DNA from 2 places in the Shinella sp. HY16 genome. Region 2 is predicted to be linked to the other one. Evidence: riboswitches for the same ligand, from Rfam matches in the RefSeq annotation. Region 2 holds a riboswitch; the other holds the start of a gene.

The links. Region 2 has a riboswitch for thiamine pyrophosphate ahead of thiD (bifunctional hydroxymethylpyrimidine kinase/phosphomethylpyrimidine kinase). Riboswitches for the same ligand answer to the same signal wherever they lie in the genome.
Region 1: it holds a riboswitch for thiamine pyrophosphate, as region 2 does, so the genes downstream of both, thiC (phosphomethylpyrimidine synthase ThiC) here and thiD (bifunctional hydroxymethylpyrimidine kinase/phosphomethylpyrimidine kinase) in region 2, are expected to answer to the same signal.

Annotation. Positions count from the first base shown of each region.
Region 1 covers NZ_JAHYXL010000001.1:3,177,833-3,184,863, reverse strand. Annotated here, with positions in the region: gene K0P03_RS15735 (amidohydrolase family protein) at 1-47, shown strand, start outside; gene K0P03_RS15730 (thiamine phosphate synthase) at 50-685, opposite strand; gene K0P03_RS15725 (thiazole synthase) at 682-1,455, opposite strand; gene thiS (sulfur carrier protein ThiS) at 1,457-1,654, opposite strand; gene thiO (glycine oxidase ThiO) at 1,651-2,631, opposite strand; gene thiC (phosphomethylpyrimidine synthase ThiC) at 2,634-4,457, opposite strand; TPP riboswitch at 4,551-4,667, opposite strand; gene K0P03_RS15705 (Bax inhibitor-1/YccA family protein) at 4,802-5,518, opposite strand; gene K0P03_RS15700 (anti-sigma factor family protein) at 5,550-6,323, opposite strand; gene K0P03_RS15695 (sigma-70 family RNA polymerase sigma factor) at 6,310-6,855, opposite strand; gene K0P03_RS15690 (YqaA family protein) at 6,909-7,031, opposite strand, start outside.
Region 2 covers NZ_JAHYXL010000001.1:4,072,054-4,079,084, reverse strand. Annotated here, with positions in the region: gene K0P03_RS20020 (pirin family protein) at 1-102, shown strand, start outside; gene K0P03_RS20015 (GFA family protein) at 158-562, shown strand; gene K0P03_RS20010 (AraC family transcriptional regulator) at 566-1,360, shown strand; gene K0P03_RS20005 (LysE family translocator) at 1,446-2,063, shown strand; gene thiD (bifunctional hydroxymethylpyrimidine kinase/phosphomethylpyrimidine kinase) at 2,090-2,893, opposite strand; TPP riboswitch at 2,935-3,031, opposite strand; gene K0P03_RS19995 (peptide chain release factor 3) at 3,167-4,747, opposite strand; gene dut (dUTP diphosphatase) at 4,841-5,314, shown strand; partial or broken gene K0P03_RS35610 (GNAT family N-acetyltransferase) at 5,319-5,660, shown strand; gene K0P03_RS35605 (hypothetical protein) at 5,634-6,074, opposite strand; gene K0P03_RS19980 (LysE family translocator) at 6,206-6,838, opposite strand.

The DNA.
Region 1 (7,031 bases), 890 kb from region 2:
TCTCGGAAAATGCCCGGCGGCTCTGGAAAATTGCGCCGGGAGCCTGACGTCAGGCGGTACCGCCCTTCTGCAAGCTCCGTTCACGCCAGCGCGCCGTGCGCGCGATCCATTCGCGTGTGCGCGCCTCCGGATCTGCGCTCAGCGTGATGTCGGTCACCACCGCGGCACTGTCGGCGCCGTTTTTGAAGACGGCTTCCAGGCGATCCGGGTTGAGGCCGCCGATCGCGACGAGGGGAACGGGCGCGATGCGCGCCTTCCAGTCGCTGAGCCGCTCGACACCCTGCGGCGCCCATTTCATCTTCTTGAGGATCGTCGGCCAGACCGGGCCGAGCGCGATGTAGTCAGGCCTTTCCGCGAGGGCGATGTCGAGCTCTGCTTCGTCATGGGTGGAAAGGCCGAGCTTCATGCCGGCCGCACGAATGGCGCTGACATCGGCGGTCGCCAGATCCTCCTGACCGAGATGCACGTAGTCGCAGCCCTCCTCGATGGCGATCTGCCAATAATCGTTGACGATGAGCTGGCAACCATGCTTCGCGCAGGTGGCTTTCGCCCGGCGGATTTCGTCGCGCAGCTGATGGTCCGGGGTGTTCTTCATGCGCAGCTGCACGAGTTTCACGCCGATGGGCACCAGCCGGTCGATCCAGTCGGCACTGTCGACGATGAGGTAGAAGGGATCGAGTGTCATGAGAAGACCGCCTTTCCGATGACGGGGGTGGAGGGGACGGCCATGTCGCGCGGCTCCAGCGGTACGGCGGCGTGGGCAAGGCGGCCGGCATCGATGGCGAGCGCGAAGGCTTCGGCCATCGCAGCCGGATCGCCGGCGCCGGCGACGGCGGTGTTGAGCAGCACGGCGTCATAGCCGAATTCCATGACGCCGGCGGCGTGCGAGGGGCGGCCGATGCCGGCATCGACAATCAGTGGCACATCAGGGAAATGCGCCCGGAAAGTGCGCAGCGCCATCGGGTTGACCGGCCCCATGGCCGAGCCAATCGGCGCGCACCAGGGCATCAGCACGCGGCAGCCGGCCTCGATCAGCTTTTCTGCGACGACGAGGTCGTCCGTCGTATAGGGGAAGACTTGAAAACCTTCGCCCGTCAGGATGCGTGCGGCTTCCACGAGGCCGAAGACATCGGGCTGCAGCGTGTCGTGATGGCCGATTACTTCGAGCTTGATCCAGTCCGTGCGGAAGACCTCGCGCGCCATCTTCGCCGTCAGCACGGCCTCCTGCACGCTGTGGCAGCCGGCGGTGTTGGGCAGGACATGCACACCGAGCGCATGGATCAGCTCGAAGAATGCGCCGCCCGCCTTGCCGCCGGCAGTTTCCCGCCGCAGCGACACGGTAACGATCTCCGCTTTCGCGCGCCGCACGGCCTCGGCGAGGATTGCGGGGGAGGGATAGCGCGCGGTTCCGAGCAGCAGGCGGGATTGAACCTCGATGTCGTAGAGTTTCAGCATGTCAGCCTCCCTGCATGGGCGAGAGGATTTCGATGCGGTCGCGTGTGCCGAGCGTGAAGTCGGCGCGATCCTCGCGGTGCACCAGCTCGCCGTTGACGGCCGTCGCCAGCCACTCGCCCTCGTAATCGAGGGCGGAGAGAAGATCGGCGAGCGTGGTTGCCGCGATCTCCTGTTCCTCGCCGTTGATGATGAGGGTCATGATGCCCTCCTTTCCGATGGGGCCTGTTCTGCAAGAAGTCGCCGCGCGACCTCCGCCGCCATTGCGGGAGCCAGCAGGAAGCCGTGGCGATAAAGGCCGTTCACATGGAGCGTGCCGTCGTGTTCGCTCACGCGCGGCAGGTTGTCGGGAAAGGCCGGGCGGATGCCTGCGCCGGTATCCGTAAGCCGTGCCTCACCGAAAGCCGGGTGCAGCGTGTAGGCGGCGTTCAGCAGTTCCATGAGCGAGCGGGCGGTGATGCCGCCGTCGTCGGCGCTCTCGATCATGGTCGCGCCCACCATGAAGCGGTTCCTTCCGCGTGGCACGATGTAGATCGGGTGGCGCGGATGCAGCAGGCGGACGGGGCGGGAGAGGTTGATTTCCGGGGTTTCCACATAGAGCATTTCGCCGCGCACGCCCCGAAGGCCCGGCAGCTGGCCGATCCGGGCTGCACCGGTGCAGTCGATCACGCGGTCGTAGCGATCGGCATCCGGGTTGGCGCAGAACAGGAAGCGCATGCGTGCCTCCTCGAGCCCGGCGGTGAGCGCCGAAAGCGCCCGCTGCGGGTCGAGATGGGCTTCCTGCCGAAAGAACAGGGCCTTGGGGAAGCGACCGGCGAGATCCGGCTCCAGCTCGGCAATGGCCGCGCCGTCGAGCCATTCCCAGCCGCTTGTGCGGCGGGCGAAGCGGTCGAGCTCCGCGGCATCGCGGCCGGCGGCAACGACCAGCGTTCCCCGGCGCTTGACATGACCGGGCACGGCCGCTTCCCACCAGTCTGCGGCCGAGCGGCCGAGCGCCAGAACGGGCTCTTCCGCGCTTTCCCGCTCGCACCAGGGGGCCAGCATGCCGCCGGCGAAGCCGGAGGCACCAAGGCCGACCTTTTCGGCGCGTTCGGTGATGGTGACGTCGAAGCCGTGGCGATAGAGCTGCCAGGCGACGGTGAGGCCGGCAACGCCGGCCCCCTTGACGAGGACGCGCATGGTCATTCTCCGGCGGGGGCTTCGGCAAGCGGCATGTAGAGGTCGCCGCCGTCGCGATACTTCGCGGCCATGGCCTCCAGCCCCTCCTTCTGGGCCTCGGCACGGATATCGTGCGAGATGCGCATGGAGCAGAATTTTGGGCCGCACATGGAGCAGAAATGCGCCACCTTGTGTGCCTCCTTCGGCAGCGTCTCGTCGTGGAAGGCGCGGGCGGTTTCCGGGTCGAGCGAGAGGTTGAACTGGTCCTCCCAACGGAACTCGAAACGGGCACGCGACAGCGCGTCGTCGCGGATCTTCGCCGCTGGATGGCCCTTGGCGAGATCGGCGGCGTGGGCGGCGATCTTGTAGGTGATGACGCCGACCTTCACGTCGTCGCGGTCCGGTAGGCCGAGATGTTCCTTCGGCGTGACGTAGCAGAGCATGGCGGTGCCGAACCAGCCGATCATTGCCGCACCGATGCCCGAGGTGATGTGGTCGTAGCCGGGGGCGATGTCGGTCGTCAGCGGCCCGAGCGTGTAGAAGGGCGCCTCGCCACAGACCTTCAGTTGCTTGTCCATGTTCTCCTTGATCTTGTGCATCGGCACATGGCCGGGGCCTTCGATCATGACCTGGCAGTCCTTTGCCCAGGCGATCTGCGTCAGCTCGCCGAGCGTTTCGAGTTCGGCGAACTGCGCGGCGTCGTTGGCGTCAGCGATCGAGCCGGGGCGCAGGCCGTCACCGAGCGAGAAGGAGACGTCATAGGCGCGGCAGATGTCGCAGATTTCCTCGAAATGTTCGTACAGGAAGCTTTCCCGGTGGTGATGAAGACACCACTTGGCCATGATCGAGCCGCCACGCGAGACGATGCCGGTGACGCGGTTGACGGTGAGCGGAATATAGGCGAGCCGCACGCCGGCATGGATGGTGAAATAATCGACGCCCTGTTCGGCCTGCTCGATCAGTGTGTCGCGGAAAACCTCCCAGGTGAGGTCCTCGGCAATGCCGTTGACCTTTTCCAGCGCCTGGTAGAGCGGCACGGTGCCGATCGGGACCGGTGAATTGCGGATGATCCATTCGCGGATGTTGTGGATGTTTCGGCCGGTGGAGAGGTCCATGACCGTATCGCCGCCCCAGCGGATCGCCCAGACCATCTTCTCGACCTCTTCCGCCATGGAGGAGGTGACGGCGGAATTGCCGATGTTGGCGTTGATCTTCACCAGGAAATTCCGGCCGATGATCATCGGCTCGGCTTCTGGATGGTTGATGTTGGCGGGAATGATCGCCCGGCCGCTTGCGACTTCCTGGCGGACGAATTCCGGCGTGACGAAGTCGGGGATGTGGGCGCCGAAACTCTCGCCGTCGCGGATGAGCGCCTCTTTCGCGGCCTTGCGGCCGAGGTTTTCGCGGATGGCGATGAATTCCATCTCGGGCGTAACGATGCCGGCGCGCGCATAGGCGAGCTGGGTGACGGCCTTGCCGTCCTTCGCCCGGCGCGGACGGTTGCGAATGGGGAATTCCGGTGTCAGCCGCTCCCCGGTGGCAAAGCCGTTGTCCTCCGGACGGATGTGGCGGCCGTCATAGTCCTCGGTATCCCCGCGTGCGGCGACCCAGGCCTCGCGAAGCCGCGGCAGGCCGCTTTCGATCGAGACGACATGGGTGGGGTCGGTATAGGGGCCGGAGGCGTCGTAGACGATGACTGGCGGTTCGCCCGAGGTCGGGTGCAGGGCGATCTCGCGCATCGGCACGCGGATCTGCGGGTGCTGCTCGCCGGCGATGTGGATCTTTCGCGAGGCGGGCGGGGCGCCTGTCGTGACGGTGGGAGTGAGCTTCTGGGCGGCAATATTCATTCGTGAGGCTCCAAGTTTGCGATTGGAGACCCAGTCCTAGAGCCGGAATGATGGAAGGACGCGTAGGCGGAATCCGGGTTGCGGATTTCGGGTTCTACAGCGCTTGCACCGTCCCTACGCCAGTATGAACTGGATCAGGTTCAACGGGTCACTGCGCTGCGAATGCCAGCAGTATCTCAGCCCCTTGTCGGGACCCCCCTGGTGAATGCTCTAAGCAAAGACGCTGCCGGCTGATTTGTCAACCGGGTAAAATTCGTAAGAAATTACTTACGTATATTGCGGTGCGAGAAGCAAAAAACGGCGGGGTTTTGCCCCGCCGTTTCCTCTTGAATCATTTGCGAAAACTACTCGCGCTCGCCAGTGAAATTCAGCAGAAGCTGGAAGATGTTGACGAAGTTCAGGTACAGCGAAAGCGCACCGAACACGGCCATCTTCTGCTGCGATTCCTGGTCGATGTTTTCAGCATACTGCTGCTTGATGTTCTGCGTGTCCCAGGCGGTGAGGCCGACGAAGACGACGATGCCGATCACTGAAATTGCGAACTGCAGCGCGCTCGAACCGAGGAAGATGTTGACGACCGAGGCGATCACGACGCCGATAAGGCCCATGATCAGGAACGAGCCGAACTTCGCGAGGTCACGCTTCGTCACGTAGCCATAGAGGCTCGTCGCGCCGAACATCGAGGCGGCGATGAAGAAGGTGCGGGCGATGCTCGTGCCGGTGAAGACGAGGAACACCGAGGCGAGCGACAGGCCCATGACGGCGCAGAAAGCCCAGAAGGTCATCTGCGCGGTGCTGGCCGACATCGTCTGGATCTTGAACGAGAAAAAGAAGACGAAGGCGAGCGGCGCCAGCATCACCACCCACTTCAGCGGTGAGGAGAAGATCGGCACGTAGAGGGCCGGCGTCGAGCCGACGATGAAGGCGATGAGGCCGGTGATCACAAGGCCGGCGCCCATGTAGTTGTAGACGCGCAGCATGTGCTGGCGCAGGCCCTCGTCGAAGAGGGCGGCCGACTGCGCCTGCGCGCCGTAGCCAAATCGCTGTTGTACGGGATCCATCGAATAACTCCTTCGGTTTGGACGCGGTTGATCAGTAGAGCGTGCGCGAAAGATCGCGCGCGGTTTCCGCCAGGTCGTCGGCCTTGCGGCTTTCCGAAACCAGCGCATAGGCGACATCGCCGATCTGCCAGTAGGCGGCACGGGCATTGTCGGCGTGGAAGAGCAGGACGTGCTGCACGCCGAACGAGCCGGGGCGCACCGCAAAGAGCGACAGGCGCTCGCCCTTGCGTGGTTCCAGCACCAGTTCGACGCTCGGACCATAGGCCGAGGGGAAGACCTGCGTGTCGATCACGCCCCAGCCCTTCGGCAGGTCCGGCAGCACGATCGCGGTTGCAGAGCGGATCTCGGCCGGATCGAAGGTCTCGGTTTCCGGCTGGGATGCCATAGTATCGCGCAGCAGCGTCGTCTTGTGCGCGCGCACCGCCTCCTCCACGAAGGCAGGCGGGGGCGTGGAGGCCACGACCTCGGTGGCGCCGAAGGGGCCGAGCACGGCATGGGCCGTCCAGCCGGCGGCCACGAAGAGGGCGATGGCTGCAGCACGGCGGAAGACGGAGAAGATGCGGCGACGCGACAGCGCGCGTTCCAGGAGCCGGGCGGCCTCGCGCGTTTCCTGCCGGGTCACCGTGCGGTGGTCGGCAAGTGCCAGGCGCAGCTCGTCGCGCACGCGCAGATCCTTCATGATCTGCGCCGCGACCTCCGGCCGTTCCGAAAGATAGGCCTCGACCTCGATGCGCCGGCCGACGGCGAGCTGCTCGTCGACATAGGCGTTGAGATCGGATTCGAGAATGGGGTCATTGCTTGTCATCGCCAGTGCCTCCGACGATTCTGAGATGCGTGACGGGAGCGGCGCTGCCGCTCTGTTCAAAGGCGCGCAGCCGCTGGCGCGCGCGGGCGACACGCGACATCAGCGTGCCGACCGGGATGCCGAGCGTTTCGGCTGCTTCCTGGTAGGAAAGTTCCTCGATCGCGACGAGGTGCAACGCTTCGCGCTGTTCTTCCGGCAGGGCGAAGAACGCGTTGCGCAGCTGCGTCAGGCGCACCGAATGGTCCTGGTTTGCCGGGATGGAGACCTCTGCCAGCTCCGCGGCGGCGTCGTGGCGGCGCTCCTGCGAGCGGCGCTGGCGCAGGCGGTCGATATGCGCATTGTGCAGGATCGACATCAGCCAGTTGCGTACGCTGGCGCCGGTGCGGAAGGTGGACTGCCGCTCATAGGCCTTGACCAGCGCATCGTGCACCAGGTCCTCGGCCTCGTCCGGATTGCGGACGAGCGAGAGCGCATAGCGCCTCAGCGCTGCGAGCTGTCCGATCACGTTGAAGCCGGGTGTCTTTCCGTTCATACCCCAATATACGAAAGCCGGGCGACGCCCATTCCATCCCCTCCAGAAAAATTTCAGAGCCAGTGGAGCACGAGAGCGGCAAGCACGATATAGCGGCCGAACTTGGCAATCGAAACGACAGCAAGGAAGCGCAGGAACGGTTCACGCATGATGCCGGCCGCCACCGTCAGCGGATC
Region 2 (7,031 bases):
CCCGTCGCCTGGCATGGTCCGATCGTGATGAACACGCGCGAGGAGCTGCAGCAGGCGATGCGCGAACTGCAGAACGGCACCTTCATCAAGCCGGCGCATTGACGCGCGGCCGCGAAACCCTATCCTTCCGCCCTGTCCCGCGGCGGAAGGATAGACCATGCGGATCGACGGCCAATGCCATTGCGGCTTCGTCACCTACGAAGCCGAGATCGACCCCGAGGCGGTCTCCATCTGTCATTGCACGGATTGCCAGCGGCTGACCGGCTCGCCCTACCGCGTCACCGCGAGCCTTCCGAAGGACGCCCTGCGCCTCACCGGCAATCCGCCGAAACTCTACACGAAGACGGCCGAGAACGGCCGCAAGCGCCTGCAGTATTTCTGCCCCGAATGCGGTTCGCCGCTGTTCACGACAGGCACGGACACCGATGCTGCAACGTGGGGCATCCGCTGGGGCAGCATCAACCAGCGCGCCGCGCTTTCCCCGAAAAGCCAGATCTGGTGCCGCTCGGCCCTCGACTGGTTCGGAGAAGCGACGGCGCTTCCCGGCGTCGCGACGGATTGAACCATGGCGACGGAGCGTTTCCAGATCGTGCGAACGGGCCTCGACGGTATCGAGGCGGTCTTTGCCGACAGCCGGCATACCTTCGCGCGCCATACGCACGAGACCTACGGCATCGGCCTCATCGAACGCGGCGCGCAGAAATCGGCGAGCGGGCGCGGGCTGGTGGAGGCAGCGGCCGGCAACACGATTACCGTCAATCCCGGCGAGGTGCATGACGGCGCGCCAATCGGCGGCGCCGCGCGTGCCTGGCACATGCTCTACCTGCAGCCCGCGCTCGTCCAAGCGGCCGCCGAGGATATTTTCGAAGGGCGACCGCGCGAGGAATTCTACGCGCCGGTGCTGGAGGACGGGCGCATTGCGGGCCTGGTTTCGAGGCTGCTCACCCTGCTTCTCGACGCAAGCGCCGGCGCGCTCGACCGCGAAGAACAGCTTCTCCTGCTGCTTGCCGCCGTGCTGCGCGAACAGGCGCCGCGGCAGGACGGTCCCGCGGCGATCGGCCGTGCCCGTGACCGGCTCGACGGCGATCCGGCCTCGGCCGTGACGCTGGAAAACCTTGCCAGCGAGTGTGGGCTCGGCCGCTTCCGGCTGGTGCGCGATTTTGCCCGCCTCACCGGCCTGACACCGCATGCCTACCTGCTCCAGCGCCGCACCGAGCTTGCCCGGCGGCTGATTGCTTCCGGCACGCCGCTCGCCGAGGCAGCGATTGCGGCCGGCTTTGCCGACCAGAGCCACATGACGCGCAATTTCACCCGCCGCTACGGCTACACACCTGGCACCTATCTCGCCGCCCGCGCCTGAACGGCCTGCATCCCGCAATTTCGTTCAAGACCCGCGCCGCCCTTCCGGTATTCCCTGCCGTCTTTCAAGCCGCATGGAACCAGACATGACTTCCGAATTCCTCATTACCTCGCTCGTCGTCATCCTTTTGCCCGGCACCGGCGTGATCTATACGCTGGCGCTCGGCATCAGCGGCGGGTTCCGCGCTGCTGTTCTGGCCGCCTTCGGCTGCACGCTCGGCATCATCCCGCATATCCTCGCCAGCGTCGTTGGCCTCGCCGCCGTGCTGCATGCCAGTGCGCTCGCCTTCGAGGTGCTGCGCTATATCGGCGTCGCCTATCTCCTGTTCATCGCCTGGAGCCTGCTGAAGGACAGCAATGCGCTGGATGTCGGGCCGGAGCAGGCACCGGTCGGCGGCGCGGCAAGGATCGTGCGCAAGGGCATCTTCACCAACATCTTCAATCCGAAGCTCTCGCTGTTCTTTCTCGCCTTCCTGCCGCAGTTCATCCCGGCGGGCACTTCCGGCGATGCCACCGGACAGATGCTCTTCCTCGGCGGCATCTTCATGGCGCTCACCTTCCTTGTCTTCGTCGGCTATGGAGCGCTTGCCGCCGGCCTGCGCCGGCAGGTGCTGAGCCGGCCGGCGGTCATCGTCTGGATGCAGCGCAGCTTCGCCGCCGCCCTCGGCCTCATGGGCCTCAGGCTTGCACTCGCCGACCGGTAACGGCCTGAGCGGGCTGCCGACCGGTCCTAAAGAGCGTGAAAATGATGCAGCGGGCCGTGGCCGGAGCCGACGGTCAGCGCATCCGACATGCGCACGGCACCGGCGATGAAGCGCTTGGCCGCCGCCACGGCATCGGGGAGCGCCAGTCCCTTGCCGAGTTCGGCTGCGATTGCGCTCGACAGGGAACAACCGGTGCCATGCGTGTTGCGTGTCAGCACCCGCACACCCTCGAACCAGTGCAGCCGGTCTGGCGTCGCGAGCACGTCGGGGCTCTCGCTGCCCGGCAGATGACCGCCCTTCAGCAGCACCGCCTTCGGCCCGAAGCCAAGCAGCCGCCTTGCCTGGTCCTCCATACCAGCCCGGTCCACGGCCTCCGCCTCGCCCAGGAGGGCAGCCGCCTCCGGCAGATTCGGCGTCAGCACGCTTGCGCGCGGCAGCAGCTGGCGCGTCAGTGCGGCGACGGCCTCCTGCGCCAGGAGCGAAGCCCCGCCCTTGGCGACCATGACCGGGTCGAGCACGATGGGCACATCACGATGCGGCGAGAGGGCAGCGGCCACGGCTTCGGCGATCTCTGCCGAGGCGATCATGCCGATCTTCACCGCATCCACCCGGATATCGGCGAAAACCGCGGCGATCTGCGCCGCCACGAAGCCGGGCGGCACCAGATGCACGCCGGAAACGCCTTGCGTATTCTGCGCCGTCAGGGCCGTCAGGGCCGCCATACCGTAAGCACCGCGCGCGGCAAACGTCTTGAGATCCGCCTGTATGCCCGCGCCGCCCGAGGGGTCGGAGCCCGCGATCGAGAGAATGTTTGCGATTGTGTCGGCCATCTCGCCTCCTTTCGGCAGGGGTGGCCTCGGGGTGGCTGCGATGCGGCACCCGTTCGACTCCCTCCGCCGGCATGATCCGGTTCAGGTTCAAAGGGTGCTTCTCAGCCCGCCTTCCGGCGGACGCCCCTGTCTTAAACGAGTTTTCGCAAATGACGCGGCGCCTGTCACGCCGAAAGTGGCGTACAGGAGCGTTTGCCCCCGGCGCCATGCATCCTTCTCCCTGTCCGCAGGGAGAAGGCGGCCGATGGATTCGCAGGCAGGTAACCCGCCCAATCAGGCCTTTGTGACGTGGTATTCCTTGATGGCAACCATCTTGATTGCCGGATACCGCTCTGCCTCGTAGCGCAGCGAGAAGGCATCCTGCGCCAGGAAGACCGGGTCGCCGTCAAGGTCGCGGGCGATATCGCCGCGGCGCTGGGTGACGAACTTGTCCAGCTCCGCTGCGCTGTCCGAGGAAATCCAGCGGCAGACGGAAAAGCGTGACATTTCGAAGGAGACCGGCAGGCCATATTCCGCCGAAAGCCGCTCCTTCAACACGTCGAGCTGCAGCGCACCGACGACGCCGACGATGGCGGGCGAGCCGTCTTCCGGCGAGAAGAGCTGCACGACGCCCTCCTCCGCCATCTGCTGGAGCGCCTCCTTCAGCTTCTTGGCTTTCATCGCGTCTTCCAGCCGCACGCGACGCAGAATTTCCGGCGCGAAGTTCGGCACGCCTTCGAAGACCAGCGCCTCGCCTTCCGTCAGCGTGTCGCCGATACGGAGCGTGCCATGGTTGGGAATACCCACCACGTCGCCGGCATAGGCCGTATCGGCCAGCTGGCGCTGCGAGGCGAAGAAGAACTGCGGGGCGGAAAGGCCGATCGTCTTGCCCGTGCGGGCAAGGCGCACCTTCATGCCACGCTCCAGCATGCCGGAGCAGACGCGGGCAAAGGCGATGCGGTCGCGATGGTTCGGGTCCATGTTCGCCTGGATCTTGAAGACGAAGGCCGTCATCTTGTCTTCCGAGGCGTGGACCTTGCGCACATCCGCCACCTGATCGCGCGGCGGCGGCGCGAAGGCGCCGAGTGCGTTGATGAGGTCTCGCACGCCGAAATTCCGCAGCGCCGAGCCGAAGAAGACCGGCGTCATGTGCCCCTCAAGGAAGGCCTCCTGATCGTAGGGCCGGCAGGCCTCGCGGGCGAGTTCAAGCTCTTCGGTGAAGGCGGCCCGCTCGTTTTCCGGCAGGTTCTTCGCCACGACGGCCGGGTCGTCGATCTTCGTCGGCTGCACTTGCGTGTCCGAGCCGCGGAAGGTGCGCTCGGCCAGGTGATAGGAGCCGCAAAAGGTCTTCGAGCGGCCGACCGGCCAGGTGATGGGCGCGGTGTCGAGCGCCAGCTTCTCTTCCACCTCATCGAGGATTTCGAAGGGGTCGCGGCTCTCGCGGTCCATCTTGTTGACGAAGGTGATGATCGGGATGTCGCGCAGGCGGCAGACCTCGAACAGCTTCAGCGTGCGCGGCTCGATGCCCTTGGCGGCGTCGATGACCATGACCGCAGCATCCACCGCCGTCAGCGTGCGGTAGGTGTCGTCGGCGAAGTCCTCGTGGCCGGGCGTATCGAGAATGTTGAAGACGTTGCCGTCATATTCGAAGGTCATCACCGAGGTGACGACGGAGATGCCGCGTTCACGCTCGATCTTCATCCAGTCCGAACGGGTCTGGATGCGGTCCTTCTTCGCCTTCACTTCGCCGGCGAGCTGGATGGCACCGCCGAAAAGCAGGAGCTTTTCCGTGAGGGTGGTCTTACCGGCATCCGGGTGCGCGATGATCGCAAAGGTGCGGCGGCGGGAGACCGCCTCTGCAAGGGTTTCGGCCATTTTCTGCAATATCCTGTGAGTTGCCGCGGTCTTTACAGGCTCCGCCGGGAAGATGCAATTGACGGGGTGGGACTGCGGCCGGCTTATGGGCGGATGAACGCACACGCCTCCACCCAGCCCATGCTCAGCCTTCTCCGCCTGCCGCATGGCGCGGGCATAGAACTTCCCGCCTACGAGACCGGCGGCGCCGCCGGCATGGACCTGCGTGCCGCCGTGGCAGAAGATCAATCGCTGACACTGCTGCCCGGCAAGCGCACCCTGGTGCCGACCGGCTTCGTCTTCGAAATCCCGTCCGGTTACGAGGGGCAAGTCCGCCCCCGCTCCGGCCTTGCCTTCAAGAACGGCGTCACCTGCCTCAACACGCCCGGCACCATCGACAGCGACTATCGCGGCGAGGTGAAGGTGCTGCTCGTCAATCTCGGCGATGAGCCTTTCGTCATCGAGCGCGGCATGCGCATCGCGCAGATGGTGATCGCCCCGGTCACGCAGGTCGCCGTGCGCGAGGCGGAGACGGCGAGCGAGACGACACGCGGAGCCGGCGGTTTCGGCTCCACTGGCGTACGCTAGGTCGATGCCCCACCGCGAAGACCTTTCCTTCCGTTCGGACTATTTCGGCGACAGCGCCGCCTGGCGGGCGCTCGCCGGTCTACTTGAGGATGTCTTCGACATCGATGTGACGGTCATGGACCGGCTCGGCGGACCGGACCCGACCAGTATCCCCTTTGCCTGGTTCGACGGTGAAGGCCGCTGCATCGCAAATATCAGTGCCTTTTCCCTGCCGCTTGTCGTCAACGGCACCTTCGTGCGCGCCGCGGGCCTGCAATCGGGCGCCGTGCGGCCGGAATACCGTGGAAAGGGGCTCTACCGCGACGTCATGGAAGCGGCGCTACGGCACTGCGATGCGGAAGGGTTCGAGGCCGTCGTGCTTCTGACCGATACGCCGGATCTCTACCGCCGCCATGGCTTTCGCGTGCTGGCGCAGCATCGTTTCGAAGGACCGGCGCCGACAGGCGGCCGGGCCGGGCCGCTTCGACGGCTCGATATCGGCAGCGAGGCCGATTTCACGCTGCTCGGCCGCCTGCTTGAGGGACGCCGACCGGTATCCGATCACTTTGCGCCGCTGCGGCAGAAGGAGATGTTCCTCTTCAATGCCGCGCTGATGCCAGACCTCAGACTCGACCTGATGGAAGAGACCAATACCGCGATCGCCTGGCAGATGAGCGAGGATGGCGGCGTCGATCTCCTCGATGTCGTCGGCGCGCGCATTCCGAGCCTTGCGGACATCCTGGCGAGCCTGCACACCGCACCTGCCCGTGTCACCGTGCACTTTGCACCCGATCATCTGGACTGGGCGGGCGCGGGTCTACCGGACGAAACGACATGGTGCTCATGCTGCGCGGGTCGGATGGGCTTTCGCCGGAGCAACCTTTCGCGCTGCCGCCGATGGCCGAGTTCTGATCAGCGGCGCGCATCCATCGCCATGCGCAGCGCAAACCCCGCGAGCACGGTGCCCATGAGCCAGCGCTGCACCAGCATCCAGCGCGGACGAGTCGTGAAAAGGGCAGCAACGGAGCCGGCGGAAACAGCGATCAGTGCATTGACGCTGATGCTGATGGCGACCTGCGTGCCGCCGAGGACCAGTGCCTGCAGGAAGACATCGCCCTTCGCCGGGTCGATGAACTGCGGCAGCAGCGAGAGATAGAGCACCGCGACCTTCGGGTTCAGCAGGTTTGTCAAAAGGCCCATGAGAAAAAGCTTGCGGTTGCTGTCTCGCGGCAGTGCCTTCACCTCGAAGGCAGAGCGCCCGCCAGGACGTAGCGCTTGCCAGGCAAGCCAGGCCAGATAGAGCGCGCCGGCAAACCGCAGCGCATCATAGGCATAGGGCACCGCCATCAGAAGCGCGGTGATGCCAAGGGCTGCGGAGATGAGGTAGAACACGAAACCGAGCGCCACGCCGCCAAGCGAGACGAGACCGGCTGCCGGCCCCTGACAGATCGAGCGGGAGATGAGATAGATCATGTTCGGGCCCGGCGTCAGCACCATGCCGAGCGCGATGAGGGCGAAGGCGGCAAGGCTGGTGACGTCGGGCATCCACGATCCTCCATGGCGGGAACAAGACATATCGCGCGTTTCCAGCCTGCAGCAAGTGCCCATCTCCCCAGACGCCATGGAGGCGTGAAAGGTGTGCAGCGCAGTTTTCCAAAGTCCGGTTTTCCGTTCCGTCTAGAGCGCTGCAAAACCGCTTCGCTCCCGGGCTGGAAGTGCGCTAGAAGAACAGGATCCT